Regions from separate parts of the Pectobacterium artocarpous genome, predicted to be linked through region 2. Evidence: predicted binding sites of a transcription regulator. Region 2 holds the regulator's gene; each other region holds the start of a gene.
The links. The regulator CRP, encoded in region 2, controls carbon source genes, mostly activating them, when cyclic AMP is high. The targets are predictions, from matches to a motif close to ATGTGANNNNNNTCACAT.

Region 1 (4,541 bases), on a different contig from region 2:
CTGACCGAGGTAGGCCGTAATCGCATGACCAGTGTTGAGCGTGAAGAGCTTGCGCTCGACAAACGCCATCAGGTTGTCGGTCAGTTCCATACCGGGAATCGCTGGCGGCTCGCCGCAGAACTGGGTTTTATCGACGATCCATTCACTGAAGGTTTCTACCGTCACCGCCAGCACATCATCGCTACCGGCTTCAGAAGGAGGAACAATGCGGTCTACCGCAGAATCGACAAATCCTACATGCTCAACAACCCATTCCTGATGGCCTTCCGGCAGCAGTTTCAACACATGCTGTTTTAACTGACTAGTACCGCGAACCATATTTTCACAGGCAATAATGTTCAACGGCCGGGTATTGGCGTCGTTATGACGCTTAACCAACCCCTGAGCGATAGTTCCGGCGATTTTTTCCAGAATTTGTGGCCCAACCGCGGTCGTTACCAGATCGGCCACGGCAATCAGCGCCACGGCATCCTGGCTACCGCTGTGAACGGCGCTAACGTTGCTCACGGTTTCAAGGCGTGTGCTATCCCCAACAATCCGCACCGTATAGCTTTTACGGCTGTTCAAGGCATCCAACAGCGGCTGATTAACGTCAGCGAATGTCAGTTCGACGTTGGCATCCGCCAACAATTTACCAATAAATCCGCGGCCAATATTACCTGCGCCAAAATGTAATGCTTTCATGAGACATAACCTTAATAAAACATAAAAAGAGGCCGCCCGAAGGCGGCACTAGTCCTATCAATTAGGCACGCTTTTTACCGGAGAGTAAGTCGAGTACTTCCTGAACATCCTGGGTGTGCGCCAGACGTTCAATAACCGCATCGTCATCCAGCGCATTGGTCAGGCTGGTGATAACCTGGATATGTTCGTTGTTGCGCGCCGCGATACCGATAACCAGACGCGCAACCTCATCTTCTTCATCACCAAAGCGAACGCCTTCGGGGTATTGGCAGAAGACCACGCCCGTTTTCAGCACGCGATCTTTCGCTTCAATCGTACCGTGTGGCACCGCGATCGATTCACCCAGATAGGTAGACGTCAGCTTTTCGCGCTCCAGCATCGCTTCAACATATTCCGGCTCGACATAGCCGCCTTTCACCAGTTGCTCACCAGCAAAACGGATTGCCTGCTCTTTATCTGTCGCATGCTGATTCAGGAACACATTGCCTGCACCCAGTTGGAACAGGTTCGTCCGCTCATCGGCAGCCGCAGGGGCAGACGTCGCGACGGTTTCAGGCTGCGCGGCACCCTGCGCAGCCACCAGACGCGCCGCCAGATCGCTATACAGACCGCTATCAAGGAAATTGGTCAGCGAAATGTGCTGTGCCTGCGGCGCATGACGCATCGCGCGCTCGGTCAGGTCACGGTGTGTAATCACCAGATCCACATCGTCCGGCAGGCTGTTGATCGCGCTATTGGTCACCGAAATGTTGGTCAGCCCGGCATCCTGCACTTTCTTGCGCAACACACCAGCCCCCATCGCACTGGAACCCATACCGGCGTCACACGCTACGATGATTTTACGCACGGTACTCATGTCACCGCTGATACCAGCGCTCGTCGCCGTGCCTTTAGAAGACGCTTTCATTTCCTGCATACGGCGCGTTGCGTCACTCAGGTCTTCTTCTTTTTGCTTAGTGCTTTTCAGCAGAATCGCCGACACAATGAAGGACACCGCGAAGGCCGCAGCAATGGCCGCAAGGTTAGCGAAGTAAGCGCCTTTTGGCGTCATCGCCAACACCGCCAGAATCGAGCCCGGAGATGCAGGAGAAACCAAACCACCGCCCAGCACGCTCAGCGTAAATACGCCAGTCATCCCGCCCAGAATCACGGCGATAATCAGGCGTGGGTTCATCAGCACATACGGGAAGTAAATTTCGTGAATCCCGCCCAGGAAGTGGATAATCGCCGCACCCGGCGCTGACTCTTTCGCGTTACCGCGACCGAAGAACATATAGGCCATCAGCACGCCCATACCTGGGCCTGGGTTCGCTTCGATCAGGAAGAAAATAGATTTGCCGGTTTCCGTCGCCTGCTGAATACCTAGCGGTGAGAAGATACCGTGGTTAATGGCGTTGTTCAGGAACAGGATTTTCGCCGGCTCAACGAAGATGGAGGTAAACGGCAGCAGGTTATTCTGTACCATCAGGTTAACGCCGGAAGCCAGTACCTGAGAGAAGACTTCAACCAGCGGACCAATCGCCAAAAATGCCAGGATTGCCAACAACATACCGATAATACCGGCAGAGAAGTTGTTGACCAGCATTTCAAAGCCGCTCTTGATCTTGCCGTCGACCATGCGGTCAAAACGTTTGATCGCCCAACCGCCCAACGGGCCGACGATCATGGCGCCGAGGAACATCGGGATATCGGTCCCAACGATCACGCCCATCGTCGTAATCGCTCCCACCACACCACCACGCTCACCGAATACCAGACGCCCACCGGTATAACCAATCAGCAATGGCAGCAGATAGGTAATCATCGGACCGACGAGCTTCGCTAACGTTTCATTGGGAATCCAGCCGGTAGGAATAAACAGTGCGGTAATAATACCCCAGGCGATAAAGGCGCCAATATTGGGCATGACCATATTGCTGAGGAAGCGACCAAAGTTTTGCACTTTGATCTTAATATCTGGTGAAAGCATAAAAACACCCCCCTATTGAAACGCGCTGACAATAAGAGCGCGTGGTAATTATCGTGAGACGGCGTGGCAATATGTGTTAGTCGCAGCGATGGTTAGCAACAACGACCGACAGCCTTATCTTTACCGAGATATCAGCAATGACCCAAATCTCGACTGTTATAGACATATCGGTTATAAAAACACCGATTGCTTCCGTCAGTATTACTGTATGCAGCGCGGACTCTAACACGCTGTTTTCATACCGCAACTCCATGGCGGAAACGTGACAAAAATCACACACCCCCCCTACATCAACGATACAAATAGGTGATTTTCTTCACAAAAAACCGTTATAAATGAAAAACTAAACCAATTTACAGACCAATACGACTCCTTATATGTGATTTAAATCACACTTTGCAGAGGTGTAATTGTTTTATTTATGTGATGTTAATCACAATTTATTTTCCCCTTGCGCCTGCCATCATCCTCTTATCAGAAGACCTATCCGTAATAACGCATCGCTGAAATATGGGAAAACGACACGGTTAGGGAGAACTGACACCATTTACCCCTCTGAGCGCATTCATTAAATTCTGCTGTTGCATGGGTAACGCCGCCACCATGCTGTTATATTGCGCCACCTGCTGCGACGTACGGAATTGCACAGACGCACCATTAAACACGGCCTGATCGCCCTGAGCCTGAAGGAAATCGCCGATCTGAGTCAGGCTCTGTGCGAAAGCAATCGCATTCGGAATGGCGGGTAACAGCGCGTTAGTTGGCTGTATTACCGTGCGTGCATACAACCGCTCATAAGGTATCTGCACCTCATCAGGCTGTTTTAGCGTCCGGTGGGCATTGTCCGCCTGCACTTTCGCCGCCTGCACATGCTGGCTCAACAGGTTCATTGCTCCGATAGATTGCCGAAGATCATCACGCTGTGTCAGATAGTCTTTAGGGACGCGAATCCGGGAAATTTGCTCTAGCATTGGCGTCAAACTGCCGGATACCGCCTGAGTAAACTGCTGAGAAAAGGTAGTTAAGATCGCGTAATCGTTGGCAAAATTGCCAAATATCTTCTTTTGTTCTTCCGTCAATGTCGGCAGCTTCCCATCCTGCTGCGACTGCGCGCTTTGCAGGAACGCAACGAATGCCTTCCGCTGCTCCGCCTCACTGTCACCACAGGCGGCCAGTTGCAATGTCGCCAGAATAACCAGAACTGGCAGCAGCCAGCGTGAACGGTACATCATCAGCCTTCTCATTCCCCACTCCTGTTATACTCACTGCCCCGCCAGCCGTGCTTTATTCAGACAAAAACACACCCGCGATGGATTTTCCATGACAAGATTTTTACGACATAAGCATAGTCGAATCAGGCTGGCTGTGCAGAAAAAGGCCAGCGCTGACAACATAATGCCGTTCTTTTAAGGATCGAGATACCGGGGGCTACCACAGTGCGAAGCATCCCTACCGGAACCTCATTACCGTGTTTCCCCCTATAAAATGCAAACGCATTTTAAATGCCACTTGTGGCAGCCCGTCAGGGCGAGCACAGGAACTGGGCGAGTAAATCCATACTTAAATGAACAGAATTAAAGTATGACAACAGGGTTGTCGCATGGAGTAGTCAGTCGTTACAGACAGGAACAGCGAGGCGGGACGTTTACAACGCGGAAAAATAACCCCCGAACAGGAGAACCTACTCGGGGGTTGAGACAACGGTAACGCTATCGCCGTTATTGCAGGACGGAAATATCCGCAACCTGCAAGAACAGTTCACGCAGTTGGCTTAGCAGCGTCAGGCGGTTCACACGCACCTGCTCATCTTCCGCCATCACCATCACCTGATCGAAGAATGCATCGACAGGTTCACGCAGTGAGGCCAGCTCAACCAACGCTTCCTGAT
Region 2 (4,541 bases):
TCTTGTCATCCCTTTCATGCCGGAGACAGGTACAATGGCTTTAACCGCTTTATCCCATAAGCATGTATCGAAAAAAATTGCGGGTATTTGTGCGGGTATGGAAAGAAAGATTAAATGATATGTTTATTATTTATCAATAAGTTAAGTAAAATATGCTGCTAATCATCGATAACTACGACTCCTTTACCTACAACCTTTACCAATACTTTTGTGAGCTTGGCGCACAGGTCTTGGTGAAGCGTAATGATGAACTCACACTGCGTGAGATTGAACAGCTTGCGCCTGAGCGATTGGTCATTTCACCGGGCCCTTGTACGCCGGATGAGGCGGGCATTTCATTGGCTGCTATCCGTCACTTTGCCGATAAATTACCGATTCTGGGCGTGTGCCTTGGCCATCAGGCGATGGGGCAGGCGTTCGGCGCGCATGTGGTGCGTGCAAGACAGGTTATGCACGGGAAAACTTCTGCGATTGCGCACAATGATACGGGGATTTTCACGGGACTGGCTCAGCCTTTGACGGTTACCCGTTATCATTCACTCATCATTGATGCTTCCTCGCTACCCGATTGCTTTGAGGTCACGGCCTGGAGCGAACATGAAGGTAAGCATGACGAGATTATGGGAATCCGCCATCGCTCGCTTCCGCTGGAAGGTGTGCAGTTTCATCCAGAAAGCATTCTCAGCCAGCAAGGGCATCAACTTTTGGATAATTTCCTTAAAATTTAGCGAGATAGAAAGTTATTCTCTACAGTAGCCGATTTAATATTGCCTGTAATTGATTTTTTATGCATATTTATTGACTATATTTTCATTTCGACATAATGGACAGCAGAGTGAGGCAGCAAATGGCAGCAGAGCAGAAAGCAGTGACACGGGATACTCACGATAAAGTGATTTTGCCGGTTTATGCACCCGCGAAGTTTGTACCAGTGAAAGGTAAAGGGAGCCGCGTCTGGGATCAAGATGGCCGTGAGTATATCGATTTCTCCGGCGGCATTGCGGTTACGGCACTGGGTCACTGTCATCCTGCGCTGGTGAACGCATTGCAGCAACAGGGTGAAAAGCTGTGGCACACCAGCAATATTTTCACCAACGAACCTGCGCTACGCCTCGCCAGCAAATTGATTGATGCCACTTTTGCCGACCGCGTGTTCTTTGTTAATTCTGGTGCTGAGGCTAACGAAGCCGCTTTCAAACTGGCGCGCCACTATGCGGTTAAACGCCATAGTCCTTATAAAACCAAGATCATCGCTTTCTATAATGCGTTCCATGGCCGCACGCTGTTTACCGTTTCAGTTGGCGGACAGCCTAAATATGCCGATGGTTTCGGGCCTAAGCCTGCGGATATTGTCCATGTTCCTTTCAACGATCTGGCTGCGGTCAAAGCGGTGATGGACGATCACACCAGTGCCGTCGTGCTGGAGCCGATTCAGGGTGAGGGCGGTATTACGCCTGCGACACCTGAATTTTTACAAGGTGTTCGCGATCTGTGCGATCAGCATAAGGCGCTGCTGGTGTTTGATGAAGTGCAGAGCGGAATGGGGCGCACTGGCAAACTATTCAGCTACATGCACTACGGCATTACGCCGGATATTCTCACCACCGCTAAAGCGCTGGGTGGCGGCTTCCCGATTAGTGCGATGCTGACGACGGAAGAAATTGCCTCTGTGATGACGGTCGGGGTACATGGAACCACCTATGGCGGTAACCCGCTGGCCTGTGCGGTGGCGGAAGCTGCGCTGGATATCATCAATACGCCAGAAGTGCTGTCAGGCGTGGCGGATCGGCACGCTCGCTTTGTCAGTGAGCTGGAAAAAATCAACCAACAGTACGGTGTATTTGAACAGGTGCGCGGTATGGGGCTGCTGTTGGGGGCAGAACTGAAATCGCAGTGGCATGGCCGTGCGGGCGAGTTTCTGGCTGCTGCAACGGCTCAGGGCCTGATGGTGTTGATGGCGGGTCCGAACGTCATCCGCTTTGTGCCGTCTTTGATCATTGATGAAGACGACATTGTGCAGGGGATGGAGAAGTTCGCCAAAGCCGTCGCACAGGTTGTTAACGCAGCAAACTGAGTGATGTTCTTAAAAGAGCAGCGATAAAAAACGTAGGGAACGTTTTTCCACGCCGCTTGCGACGGTCTGTAAGGGGGAGCAGGGATGGCACACCATAAAAAAGCGTGAGGCCGAGGCTTCACGCTTTTTTGTTGGTAGGGTAGAGCAACAGGGATTTAGCGAGTGCCGTAAACGACAATTGTCTTACCGTGCGCAGAGATCAGGTTCTGGTCTTCTAACATTTTCAGAATGCGGCCCACGGTTTCACGCGAGCAGCCAACGATTTGCCCAATTTCCTGACGGGTAATTTTTATTTGCATACCATCTGGATGCGTCATGGCATCAGGTTGTTTAGCCAGGTTGAGTAGGGTTTGGGCAATACGGCCAGTTACATCAAGGAAGGCGAGGTTGCCGACTTTCTCTGAGGTAACCTGGAGTCTGCTTGCCATTTGTGCAGACAGACGCATGAGGATATCTGGGTTAACCTGGATTAGCTGGCGGAATTTTTTATAGGAAATTTCAGCCACTTCACAGGCGGTTTTTGCCCGCACCCAAGCGCTGCGTTCCTGACCTTCTTCAAACAGGCCGAGCTCACCAATAAAATCGCCCTGATTGAGGTAGGAAAGAATCATTTCCTTGCCTTCTTCATCTTTGATTAGCACTGCGACAGAGCCTTTCACGATGTAGTAAAGCGTTTCTGCTTTTTCACCTTGGTGAATAAGCGTGCTCTTCGATGGATACTTGTGGATATGACAATGGGAAAGGAACCATTCGAGAGTTGGGTCTGTTTGCGGTTTGCCGAGAACCATTCGCTATCATCCTCTGTTGTAATTCACTGCGCAAATTACAGGGGTCAGAGTTCCCTGTACGGCGTGTTTAACTGCTAAAAAAACAAAATTCAGTCTAGGCAGAATGACGTCAGGGAATATACTGGAACCACTGACCCTTGATTTTCCGGTGCTGCCTTGCCGCACCGTAAACGTGGCTGGGTATATCTGGCTACGTCATCATCTTCTTCGTTTCTGGGTTTGTCCAGAAAAGGTCTATTCTATTTTCGTTTTAACACAGCTTTAAGGATGTGTCTTGTGTTGTCTCGCTTCAGCATGACAAAGCTCTGATTAACGCTGATTTTTGTACAGTAACGGTATAAATTTTCAAAAAATTTTTAGTGGAGAGGCACCATGCAGGCACGGGTAAAATGGGTTGAAGGCTTAACGTTTTTGGGCGAATCCGCGTCAGGACATCAGGTGTTGATGGACGGCAATTCCGGCGATAAAGCGCCCAGCCCGATGGAAATGGTGTTGATGTCTGTGGGGGGATGCAGCGCGATTGATGTGGTTTCGATTCTGCAAAAAGGCCGCAACGATGTAGCGGATTGTGAGGTGAAACTGACGTCAGCGCGCCGGTCTGAAGCGCCGCGTTTATTTACCCATATCAATCTGCATTTTATCGTGACGGGAAAAGGGCTGACCGACAAAATCGTTGAACGCGCTGTAGCCCTGTCGGCGGAAAAATACTGCTCTGTGGCACTGATGCTGGGCAAGGCCGTTGAGGTGACGCATAGTCACGAAATTCGGGTGCTGGCTTAATCTCTTTCTCTGGGCACGACATTGCCGCGCCCAGTTTCGCTTATTCGATGGTTTTCCCTTCCATTAACCGCTGCACCAGCGGTGCCATGATGAGTTCCATCGCTAGCCCCATTTTCCCGCCGGGAACGACCAACGTATTGATGTGGGAGATAAATGATCCCTGCAACATGGCGAGCAGATAGGGGTAATCAATATTATCCAGGCCCTGAAAATGAATAACGACAAAGCTCTCGTCCAGCGACGGAATCGACTTGGCGGCGAACGGATTGGAGGTGTCCACGGTGGGCACGCGCTGGAAGTTGATGTGTGTGCGAGAGAACTGCGGCGTAATATAGGTGATGTAGTCTTCCATGGATCGCACGACGGAATCCATTACCGCTTCACGCGAGTGACCGCGCTCATTGACGTCGCGTATCAGCTTTTGGATCCATTCCAGATTGACGATCGGCACCACGCCGACGAGCAAATCGACATGCTGTGCTACGTCGTTTTGTTCGGTAACCACGCCACCGTGTAGCCCTTCATAAAACAGGATATCGGTGGGTTCCGGCATCCGCTCCCACGGCGTGAAGGTTCCGGGAACTTGATTGTACGGAATGGCTTCATCGTAGGTATGAAGATATTTACGCGTTTGGCCACGACCGTGCAGACCATATTCGATAAACGACTGTTCCAGCAGGCTGAAGTCATTCGCTTCCGGGCCGAAATAGCTGATATGGCGGCCTAAATCACGTGCTTTGCGAATGGCCATATCCATTTCCGGGCGGGTATAGCGGTGAAAACTGTCCCCTTCCAACTGGGCGGCGCGCAGATTAAGTTGCTGGAAAATCTTACGGAAAGCCAGACTGGTTGTCGTTGTTCCTGCCCCGCTAGAGCCGGTAACCGCAATAATCGGATGC
Region 3 (4,541 bases), on a different contig from region 2:
GTATCAGGGTTATCTGCCTACCCAGTTGTTTGTCGATGCGCCGTCCTGCGATGCTCTGAACAAAGACGGTTTTGCCGACGAGTGGCAGGAAACCGATATCGCACCGCTCCAGGCGATGCTATCAGCGCATGCTCATGAAATCGCCGCCGTGATTTTGGAGCCCATCGTGCAAGGGGCTGGCGGAATGCGCTTTTACCATCCAGCCTATCTGCGCCGGGTGCGGGAACTGTGCGACCAATGGGATGTTTTGCTGATTGCCGATGAGATCGCCACCGGGTTTGGCCGTACTGGCAAGCTGTTTGCCTGCGAACATGCAGGCATTTCGCCCGATATTATGTGCCTGGGAAAAGCGCTTACCGGCGGTTATATGACACTCTCAGCCACGCTGACCACTCGGTTGGTTGCTGAAACTATCAGCAATGGCGCGGCAGGCTGCTTTATGCATGGCCCCACATTTATGGGTAATCCGCTGGCCTGCGCAGCAGCCAACGCCAGCCTGTCACTGCTGGCGGAGAATCGCTGGCAGCAGCAGGTACAGCAGATTGAGCGGCAGTTGCGAGAAGCACTGCAACCCTGTGCGGATTCTTCGCTGGTGGCGAACGTTCGCGTGCTGGGCGCTATCGGCGTGGTGGAAACACAGCGTCCGGTTGATATGGCGCGGCTACAGCGTTTCTTTGTCGAGCGCGGCGTCTGGATTCGCCCCTTTGGTCGGCTCATTTACCTGATGCCACCGTTTATCATTCAGCCTGATGAACTGCATAAGCTGACCGACGCCGTCTGTGCCGCGATTCGTGACGAACTACTATTTAAATAATCGGCAACGCCAGGCGCACGCTCTCGTGCGCCTCTCCCTATACTTGATTTCACTTCGTATCATCACTATTTATTAACGCTCTTATAATTATTACCATGAATAAGATTTTCATTTTATTCATGAGTAATGACTTGAATTACTCTGTCGCTCAATGAAATAACGACAAACTGTTAAGCACGACACAATTTATACTTATAAAACCATAGACACTGACGTAATACGTGCTAAATTTCAGATTGAAACATCCCGAGCATATATTAAAAGGAGATTTATTATGCTTATTATGAACACCCATCCAACACGTACTTTCCGCACATTGTTACCTGTTCTATTATCTGCCTTATTACTCTCACCATTAACGGTTTCTGCCGCCAGTTCCTCAAAGGACGCGGATAAACTCTATTTTGAGAATAATAAATATTATGTTTTCAATAATGTCTGGGGAAAAGATGAAGTCAAAGGATGGCAGCAAACCATTTTTTATAATAACCCAACCAGTATGGGATGGAGCTGGCATTGGCCAAGTAACTCCTCCAGCGTTAAAGCCTATCCGTCACTGGTGAGCGGCTGGCACTGGACGGCGGGCTATACGGCAAATAGCGGACTGCCAATAAAGTTATCCAGCAATAAAAGCATCACCAGCAACGTTACCTATTCCATCAAATCCACGGGGACTTACAACGCAGCTTATGATATTTGGTTCCACACTACCGATAAAGCCAATTGGGACACGGCCCCTACCGATGAATTGATGATCTGGCTAAATAATACCAATGCCGGCCCTGCGGGTGATTATATTGAAACGGTTTTCCTCGGCGGCAGTAGCTGGAACGTATTCAAAGGGTGGATTAATGCGGGGAATGGTAAGGGCTGGAATGTCTTTTCTTTTGTTCGCACTTCCAATACCAATAACGCCTCGCTCAATATCCGCCATTTCACCAACTACCTGGTGGGAACCAAGAACTGGATGAGCAATACAAAATATATCAGTAGCGTTGAGTTTGGCACCGAGATCTTTGGCGGTGACGGACAAATCGATATCACCAAGTGGAGCGTAGACATCAAGTAACATCCCTATAATCTTTGTCCTTCACGGTTTCAGCCTCGCGGCCCACACTGGCGCGAGTCTGAACCGCACTACTCTCACCCAACACACTTTTTCATTTTCATACAGGCCGACCTTGCTTATCCTTTAAGCAGGCTCTGCTTCCCTTACCCAACAAAATTCGTGAGCTGTGGCACGTCAATTCCATTAGCGTTATGATAATCCCTTCAGCTAATCAGGAAATTCTCATGCGTAATACGTTCATCGTTTGCTGGCAGTATTTACGCGCTTTCGCATTGATTTATCTCTGCCTGCTGGCAGGCAATGCGCTATCCGCGTTACTTCCGTTCACTATTCCCGGCAGTATCATCGGTATGCTGGTTCTGTTCACCCTTCTCGCTTCGCAGATCCTGCCCGCGCAGTGGGTAAAACCGGGTTGCCACCTCCTTATTCGCCATATGGCGCTGCTGTTCGTCCCCATTGGCGTCGGTGTGATGAATTATTACGACCTGGTCAGCCAGCAGTTTGGCCCCATCGTGGTTTCCTGCCTGATCAGTACCTTTATTGTGATGTTGGTTGTGGGTTTCAGTACCCAGATAATGCAGCGTGAACGTGCCATGACTAGCGTTCGCACACCGCCGAAGGATAACGAATAATGTTCAGCTATGTGTGGTGGTCTCTCCCCCTCACCCTGATTGTCTTTTTTGCCGCACGTAAACTGGCCTTGCAGACCAAGCTCTCTCTGTTGAACCCGCTGCTGGTGTCGATGGCGATGATTATTCCTCTGCTGCTGGTGTTGAAGATTCCCTACGAGCACTATTTTCAGGGCAGTAAAGTCCTTAACGACCTGCTGCAACCCGCGGTGGTGGCGCTGGCGTTCCCGCTTTATGAACAGTTGCACCAAATTCGCGCCCGCTGGAAGTCCATTATCAGTGTGTGTTTCATTGGTAGCCTGACCGCCATTATCTCCGGCACGCTGGTAGCGTTGTGGATGGGGGCTTCGCCCGAAATCGCAGCCTCCGTGTTACCGAAGTCGGTCACTACCCCCATTGCGATGGCCGTCGCCAGTTCTATTGGCGGTATCCCCGCTATCAGCGCCGTCTGCGTAATTTTTGTCGGCATTCTCGGTGCCGTATTAGGTCACTGTTTATTCAACCGCGTGGGAATCAAAACCAAAGCTGCACGGGGCTTGTCGATGGGTACCGCTTCGCACGCCCTCGGCACGGCGCGCTGCGCGGAGGTTGATTATCAGGAAGGGGCATTTAGTTCACTGGCACTGGTCATCTGCGGGATCATCACGTCGCTGATCGCGCCGTTTGTCTTCCCCGTACTCCTGCACGTCGTTAGTTGAGCACAGAATGTATCTCGCATCGTCCACTATAAAATTGAGATACATCTCGCATTTAGCATTTAATTTGCAGACATTTCATTCAGCAAAGAGATTTTTATCACAATTTGTTGCTACTCTGCTACCTAACATGACGTCATTGACGGGTAAAAAGAGTAAGCCACTATGCATCCACGATTTGAAAACGCCTTTCAGCAATTACCTGCCAATCTGCAAGCCGCGATCCACCCCGTGATCGATAAATCGGATTTCTTCGCCATGCTAACCGTAGACGAGGTGAATACCGTCTGTGAAGCCAGCCAGCTAGACGCCGATGCGCTGGCCTTTGCGTTATTGCCGCTGGCAGCCGCCTGCGCACAAGCGCCTATCTCTAATTTTCAGGTTGGCGCGATTGCACAAGGGCTTAGCGGCAATTTCTACTTTGGCGCCAACATGGAGTTCAGCGCGATTCAGCTTCAGCAAACAGTGCATGCCGAGCAAAGCGCCGTTAGCCATGCCTGGCTGCGCAATGAGTGTGGATTGCGGGCCGTAACCGTGAACTACACGCCATGCGGCCACTGCCGCCAGTTTATGAACGAATTGCGCAATGCGGCGTCGCTGCGTATCCATCTACCGGGTCGCCAACCTGCCGCGCTCAGCCACTATCTGCCAGATTCCTTTGGCCCCATCGATCTGCAAATTGATACCTTACTGATGGATGACGTCAACCACGGAGCAACCTTACATAATGTTGGCGTGCTTGCACGTTTGGCTCTGGATACCGCCAACCGTAGCCATGCGCCGTACAGCAGGGCTATCAGCGGTATTGCGCTGGAGACGTCAAGTGGCAACATCTACACGGGGCGCTACGCAGAAAATGCAGCGTTCAACCCTAGCCTGCCGCCTTTGCAATCTGCGTTAAATATGATGAATCTTGCTGGCGAAGAACTGTGCACAATTAAACACGCCGCTGTCGTTGAACGCCGCAATGCTGTTGTCAGCCATTGGGCCATTTCGCAAATTATGCTGGCTGAATTGGGCTGCACCGACGTTGAACACCACTTTATTGAAGAATAGCAGCGGAGGTAAGCGCAGGATTTCAGCAAAGTGAGGGGTGAAAAACGAGAGGTGAATCGATAAAGCTTGAATTCTGACTAAGATGCAAGCCATCTGTAACTATTTTAATTAACAATTTCTGTACATATTCTCTGGGTAATTTAAGATTCGCAGCAGTTTCTTATCGACAACACCTGAGTTTTTTTTTGCTATCCGAAGAGTAAAAAGCCATGGAATTAGAATACGAAAGTAAACGTCCTCTCCATATTCCCTACGCTGGTCCAATCTTGCTTGAATTC
Region 4 (4,541 bases), on a different contig from region 2:
CGGCGTGGAAAGCCTGCGTGCTATTCCGTGGATTTTCGCCTGGACACAGAACCGTTTGATGCTGCCAGCGTGGCTCGGTGCGGGTGCCGGTTTGCAGAAAGTGGTAGATGACGGCAAACAGGGAAAATTGGAAGAGATGTGCCGTGACTGGCCATTCTTCTCGACGCGTATCGGTATGCTGGAGATGGTGTTCGCCAAAGCCGATCTGTGGCTGGCAGAGTATTACGATCAGCGTCTGGTCGAAGAGAAACTGTGGCCGTTAGGGAAACAGCTGCGCGATCAGTTGGCTGCCGACATCAACATCGTGCTGGCGATCTCCAACGACGATCACCTGATGGCGGATCTACCGTGGATCGCCGAGTCGATCGCCCTGCGTAACGTCTATACCGATCCCCTGAACGTGTTGCAGGCCGAGTTGCTGCATCGTTCACGTCAGCAGGAACAGCCGGATGCCGATCTGGAACTGGCGCTAATGGTCACCATCGCCGGTGTCGCCGCGGGTATGCGTAATACGGGCTAATTACACCAGACAGCAAAAGCATAGGCCGGTCATCTAACCGGCCTTTTTGGCTGAAAAAATCAGTCTCACGGTGATAATGGATAGATCGTAAAGACGCTGTGAATACGTCCTTGTACGCTCGGCTTGTGCAGATATGAATCTCATCCCTGAGATTCAGCCTTTCAGGGCTGTCGCAAGCGACGTTCAAAAACGTTCCTGACGTTTTTGTCCACGCCGCAAACGCTTTACTCTTCTATTCCATTATCACCGTTTCTGTTCTGCGAAGAGATTCGCCAATAAGATGAAGAAAACCTTACGCCAGATATTTATCCTGCAAATAGTTCCGTGCACGATTATCCAGACCGTATTCCACCTCAAGCCAGCCATCAATCGAGCCATGTCGTTCGTAGATAGCCTGCAACGCCGTCACGATGAACTCTTCCTGCACTGACAGCACATAAGAGAACTGTCCGAGCGCTTTCTCATTCAGCGTTTCTGATAAATGCGCCAGTAATTGCTGACGGAATGGTGTCAACGTCGTGTCCGTGAGCAGGTAATCTTCCATCACCGTCTGTTCATCCGCCCCCAACGCAAACATCACCAGCGCCGAGCCGATACCCGTGCGATCTTTACCCACCGCGCAGTGCTGTACCAACCCGCCTTCACCCGGCTGTAATAGCAGCGACACCAGCTGTTTATAGGCCGCATTATTGAAAGGCAAACGACGATATAGCTCCAGCATAAACGCCCGGGAATCAAACGCCGCCAGCACATCAGACCCCAGCGAATCCAGATTGGCCGTCACTTCATGGCGCAATGGGTTGGCCGGATATGCGTGATAGGTAGCACCAGCCCACAATATATCGGGCTTCTGTGCAATTTCCTCAGCATCCCGATAATCCACCACATGAGAAATAGGCACACCCGCAAGATGTTCACAGTCAGCCTGACTCAGCAGATCCAAAGAACCGGAGCGAAAAAGTTTACCGTGTCGGATAAGCCGCCCGTCAGCAGCCCGATTACCGCCCAAATCACGGAAGTTGATTCCGCCGTCCAGTGGTAATAAAGAGGGATGAAGCAACGTTGGTTCGGTCATACATCTCCTTGCGAGGTTGAAAGGCGAGCAAGGCAAATTGAACTATTTAGCGTATACCCTAAATAATTCGAGTTGCAGGACAAAACGTTAGCGTTTTGAACAACGCAAAGCGTTGGCCCGTAGGGCGAGGCTCATTTATACGCCTCGTAACGCGGCAAGAGAAGGACAAATTCGTCGGGAACGAATTTGACCAGCCAAAGGCTGGCCTCCGGTGAGAGACAGGATGTCTCTCATTTCATCCCGATGAGCTTACACAAGTAAGTGATTCGGGTGAGTGAACGCAGCCAACGCACATGCAGCTTGAAGAATAACGGGTATATCAGGATACGGGCTGGCATCGCTGATGACCAGCCCAAAATACCATTAATCAATATTACGCTTATTCAGCGGCTAACAACCGGCGAGTCGCATCCAGCAACACCTTAATCACGGTGGTTTCGGCCAGCTTCATGGTCGCCGCATCAGGGATTTCCTGCTGGGTACGGTTCACGATCACGCCCGCGATCATCCCCGCTTTTAAGCCCTGACTGGCGCACATGGTTAGCAGCGTGGCGGATTCCATTTCATAGTTCAGCACGCCCATACTTTGCCATTCCTCCATCGAACCGCAGAAGCGACGAACAACGCGCCCAGAGAACGTGTCATAGCGTTCCTGACCGGGATAGAACGTATCGGAAGACGCCGTGATGCCCACGTGCAGCACCGCTCCCGAGGCTTTTGCCGCTTCCACCAGCATGGTGGTACAGCCGAAATCTGCGACGGCCGGGAATTCCATCGGCGCGAAGTGCAGGCTCGCACCGTCAAGACGGACGGCAGCGGTAGTGACTAAAACATCACCGACGTTAATCCCAGGCTGAATCGCCCCGGTTGTACCTACGCGCAGAAAAGTACGGATGCCAAGCTGCGCCAATTCTTCTACCGCAATAGACGTTGACGGGCCGCCAATACCTGTAGAACAGACAATGACCGATTTTCCGTCCAGTTCCGCACGCCAGGACGTAAACTCACGGTGCGATGCCAGGTGAACCGGGTTGTCCATCAGGCGAGCAATTTTTTCTACACGCTCAGGATCACCGGGTACGATAGCCAGCGTCGCGCCCTGTAAATCGTTCTTGACCAGACCAAGATGGAACACATCAGATGTAGACATAACTGCCTCCCGGGCAATCAATTGGGTATTCAGAGAAATCATGCCGGACGCCCCATAAACGCTGCTTGTCGCAGTCTGTAAGCGTACGTCCAAGAAAAGACTCTAGCGCATCATTACGTTTTTTTAAGTGACTAGAGTCACCAATAAAAAAGAAACAAACATAAACATACATAAAATATGTGATTTACATCACTATTTATCAGGTAAGGAATTCATTTTTGCCGATTAATTGTCCTCTAGTGTAGATTCTTTAATCATTGATAGTATTTATCATCGATGTTCTGAAATCCCTCTTTCACATGAGAACTGGCCGATAACAGGAGAGCGCGTAATGAAGACTGATGAACAGACAACTTTCAAACATCTTCCTCAGGGGCTATCCCCGGCAGTGGAACCGCAGAGCTCCTCGATCATTACCACGGATTCTGTCGGCATCATTGCCAGTGAAACCACCATTTCTTCTCAGGGTGAGCAACTCCCCGCCTATATCGCCAGGCCGGCGAACCATGACAAGCCACTCCCTATCGTGCTGGTGGTGCAGGAGATTTTCGGCGTTCATCAACACATTTAGGATGTTTGCCGCAGGCTAGCCAAACAGGGTTATATGGCCATTGCGCCAGAGCTGTATTTCCGTCAGGGCGACCCCAGCCACTATAACGATATTCAGAAAATCCTGACCGAGTTGGTTTGTAAGGTGCCCGATACACAGGTGCTATCCGATCTCGATCACACCGCCAACTGGGCGATTAAGCAGGGCGGCGATGCCAGCAAGCTGGCGATCACGGGTTTCTGTTGGGGTGGACGCATCACCTGGCTCTATGCTGCGCACAACCCGCAGCTCAAGGCAGCTGTGGCCTGGTACGGTAAGTTTACGGGTGAGAAAACGTTGAATAGCCCCAAACATCCGGTCGATATTGCAACGGAATTGGAAGCCCCTGTGCTGGGGTTATATGGCGCGAAGGACGAAGGGATTCCGTTAGCACAGGTTGATACGATGCGGCAGGCGCTACGTGCAGCCAATGCAGCGGCCGATATCATCGTCTACCCCGATGCCGGTCATGCTTTCCACGCCGATTACCGCCCCAGCTACCATGAAGAATCCGCACAAGACGGCTGGCTGCGTATGCTGGCGTGGTTCCAGAAAAACGGTGTGGCGTAGCACCGCCACACGATTCCTAAAAAACCATCGGCGATCGATTAATGCCGACGTTAGCCATTGAGAGACCGGGGTCTACCCTGAAGTAAGGCATCCCTACGGGTACCTCATCTCCGTGTTTCTCCCTACATCCATACTAAAGCGATCGGCATTCTCCGTTATCTTGTTACAGAGGCCGCGTTAGAACGACGTCCAGTCGCTGTTTTTACCCTGATCTTTCGCCGCAGCAGGTGCTAAAGACAGCGTTGGGGTACGCACTGGCGCGGAGGTATTCGAGGCGGTTTTGCCACTGCCATAAGACAGAAGCTTAAACGCGCTCACTGCTTCTGCCAGAACGGAGGCTTGTGCTTGCAGAGACATCGCCGCAGAGGCAGATTCTTCAACCAGAGCCGCGTTCTGCTGGGTCGTGGTATCGATCTGTCCAACGGCCAGATTCATCTGGTTAATTCCATCGCTCTGTTCACGGCTGGCCTGCGAGATTTCGCTGATAATATCATTCACATCCCGCACATAGCCCGTTAACCCGTCCATGGTTTCTTCGGCGGTATCGACCAACGACATGCCTTCCTGAATTTTGCTCACGGAGTCGTCGATCAAATCCTTGATCTCCCGCGCAGCGGTCGCACTGCGCTGTGCCAGA

Region 1: a site for CRP is predicted at 2,914-2,931, ahead of ACKQAD_RS08415 (PTS mannitol transporter subunit IICBA). Genes of this name have one in related genera too.
Region 3: a site for CRP is predicted at 3,296-3,313, ahead of cdd (cytidine deaminase). Genes of this name have one in related genera too.
Region 4: a site for CRP is predicted at 2,923-2,940, ahead of udp (uridine phosphorylase). Genes of this name have one in related genera too.

The regions. Positions count from the first base shown of each region.
Region 1 covers NZ_JBJXVK010000010.1:37,548-42,088, forward strand. Annotated here, with positions in the region: gene ACKQAD_RS08410 (mannitol-1-phosphate 5-dehydrogenase) at 1-684, opposite strand, end outside; gene ACKQAD_RS08415 (PTS mannitol transporter subunit IICBA) at 746-2,653, opposite strand; gene ACKQAD_RS08420 (DUF3053 domain-containing protein) at 3,181-3,897, opposite strand; gene glyS (glycine--tRNA ligase subunit beta) at 4,372-4,541, opposite strand, start outside.
Region 2 covers NZ_JBJXVK010000003.1:211,171-215,711, forward strand. Annotated here, with positions in the region: gene ACKQAD_RS03035 (aminodeoxychorismate synthase component II) at 153-728, shown strand; gene argD (bifunctional acetylornithine/succinyldiaminopimelate transaminase) at 848-2,074, shown strand; gene crp (cAMP-activated global transcriptional regulator CRP) at 2,230-2,862, opposite strand; gene ACKQAD_RS03050 (OsmC family protein) at 3,235-3,642, shown strand; gene ACKQAD_RS03055 (phosphoribulokinase) at 3,683-4,541, opposite strand, start outside.
Region 3 covers NZ_JBJXVK010000007.1:114,903-119,443, reverse strand. Annotated here, with positions in the region: gene bioA (adenosylmethionine--8-amino-7-oxononanoate transaminase) at 1-814, shown strand, start outside; gene ACKQAD_RS06575 (GH12 family glycosyl hydrolase domain-containing protein) at 1,089-1,883, shown strand; gene ACKQAD_RS06570 (CidA/LrgA family protein) at 2,108-2,515, shown strand; gene ACKQAD_RS06565 (CidB/LrgB family autolysis modulator) at 2,515-3,210, shown strand; gene cdd (cytidine deaminase) at 3,373-4,263, shown strand; gene ACKQAD_RS06555 (NAD-dependent malic enzyme) at 4,473-4,541, shown strand, end outside.
Region 4 covers NZ_JBJXVK010000022.1:26,468-31,008, forward strand. Annotated here, with positions in the region: gene ppc (phosphoenolpyruvate carboxylase) at 1-520, shown strand, start outside; gene ACKQAD_RS14760 (tyrosine-protein phosphatase) at 813-1,595, opposite strand; gene udp (uridine phosphorylase) at 1,975-2,745, opposite strand; partial or broken gene ACKQAD_RS14770 (dienelactone hydrolase family protein) at 3,077-3,904, shown strand; gene ACKQAD_RS14775 (methyl-accepting chemotaxis protein) at 4,082-4,541, opposite strand, start outside.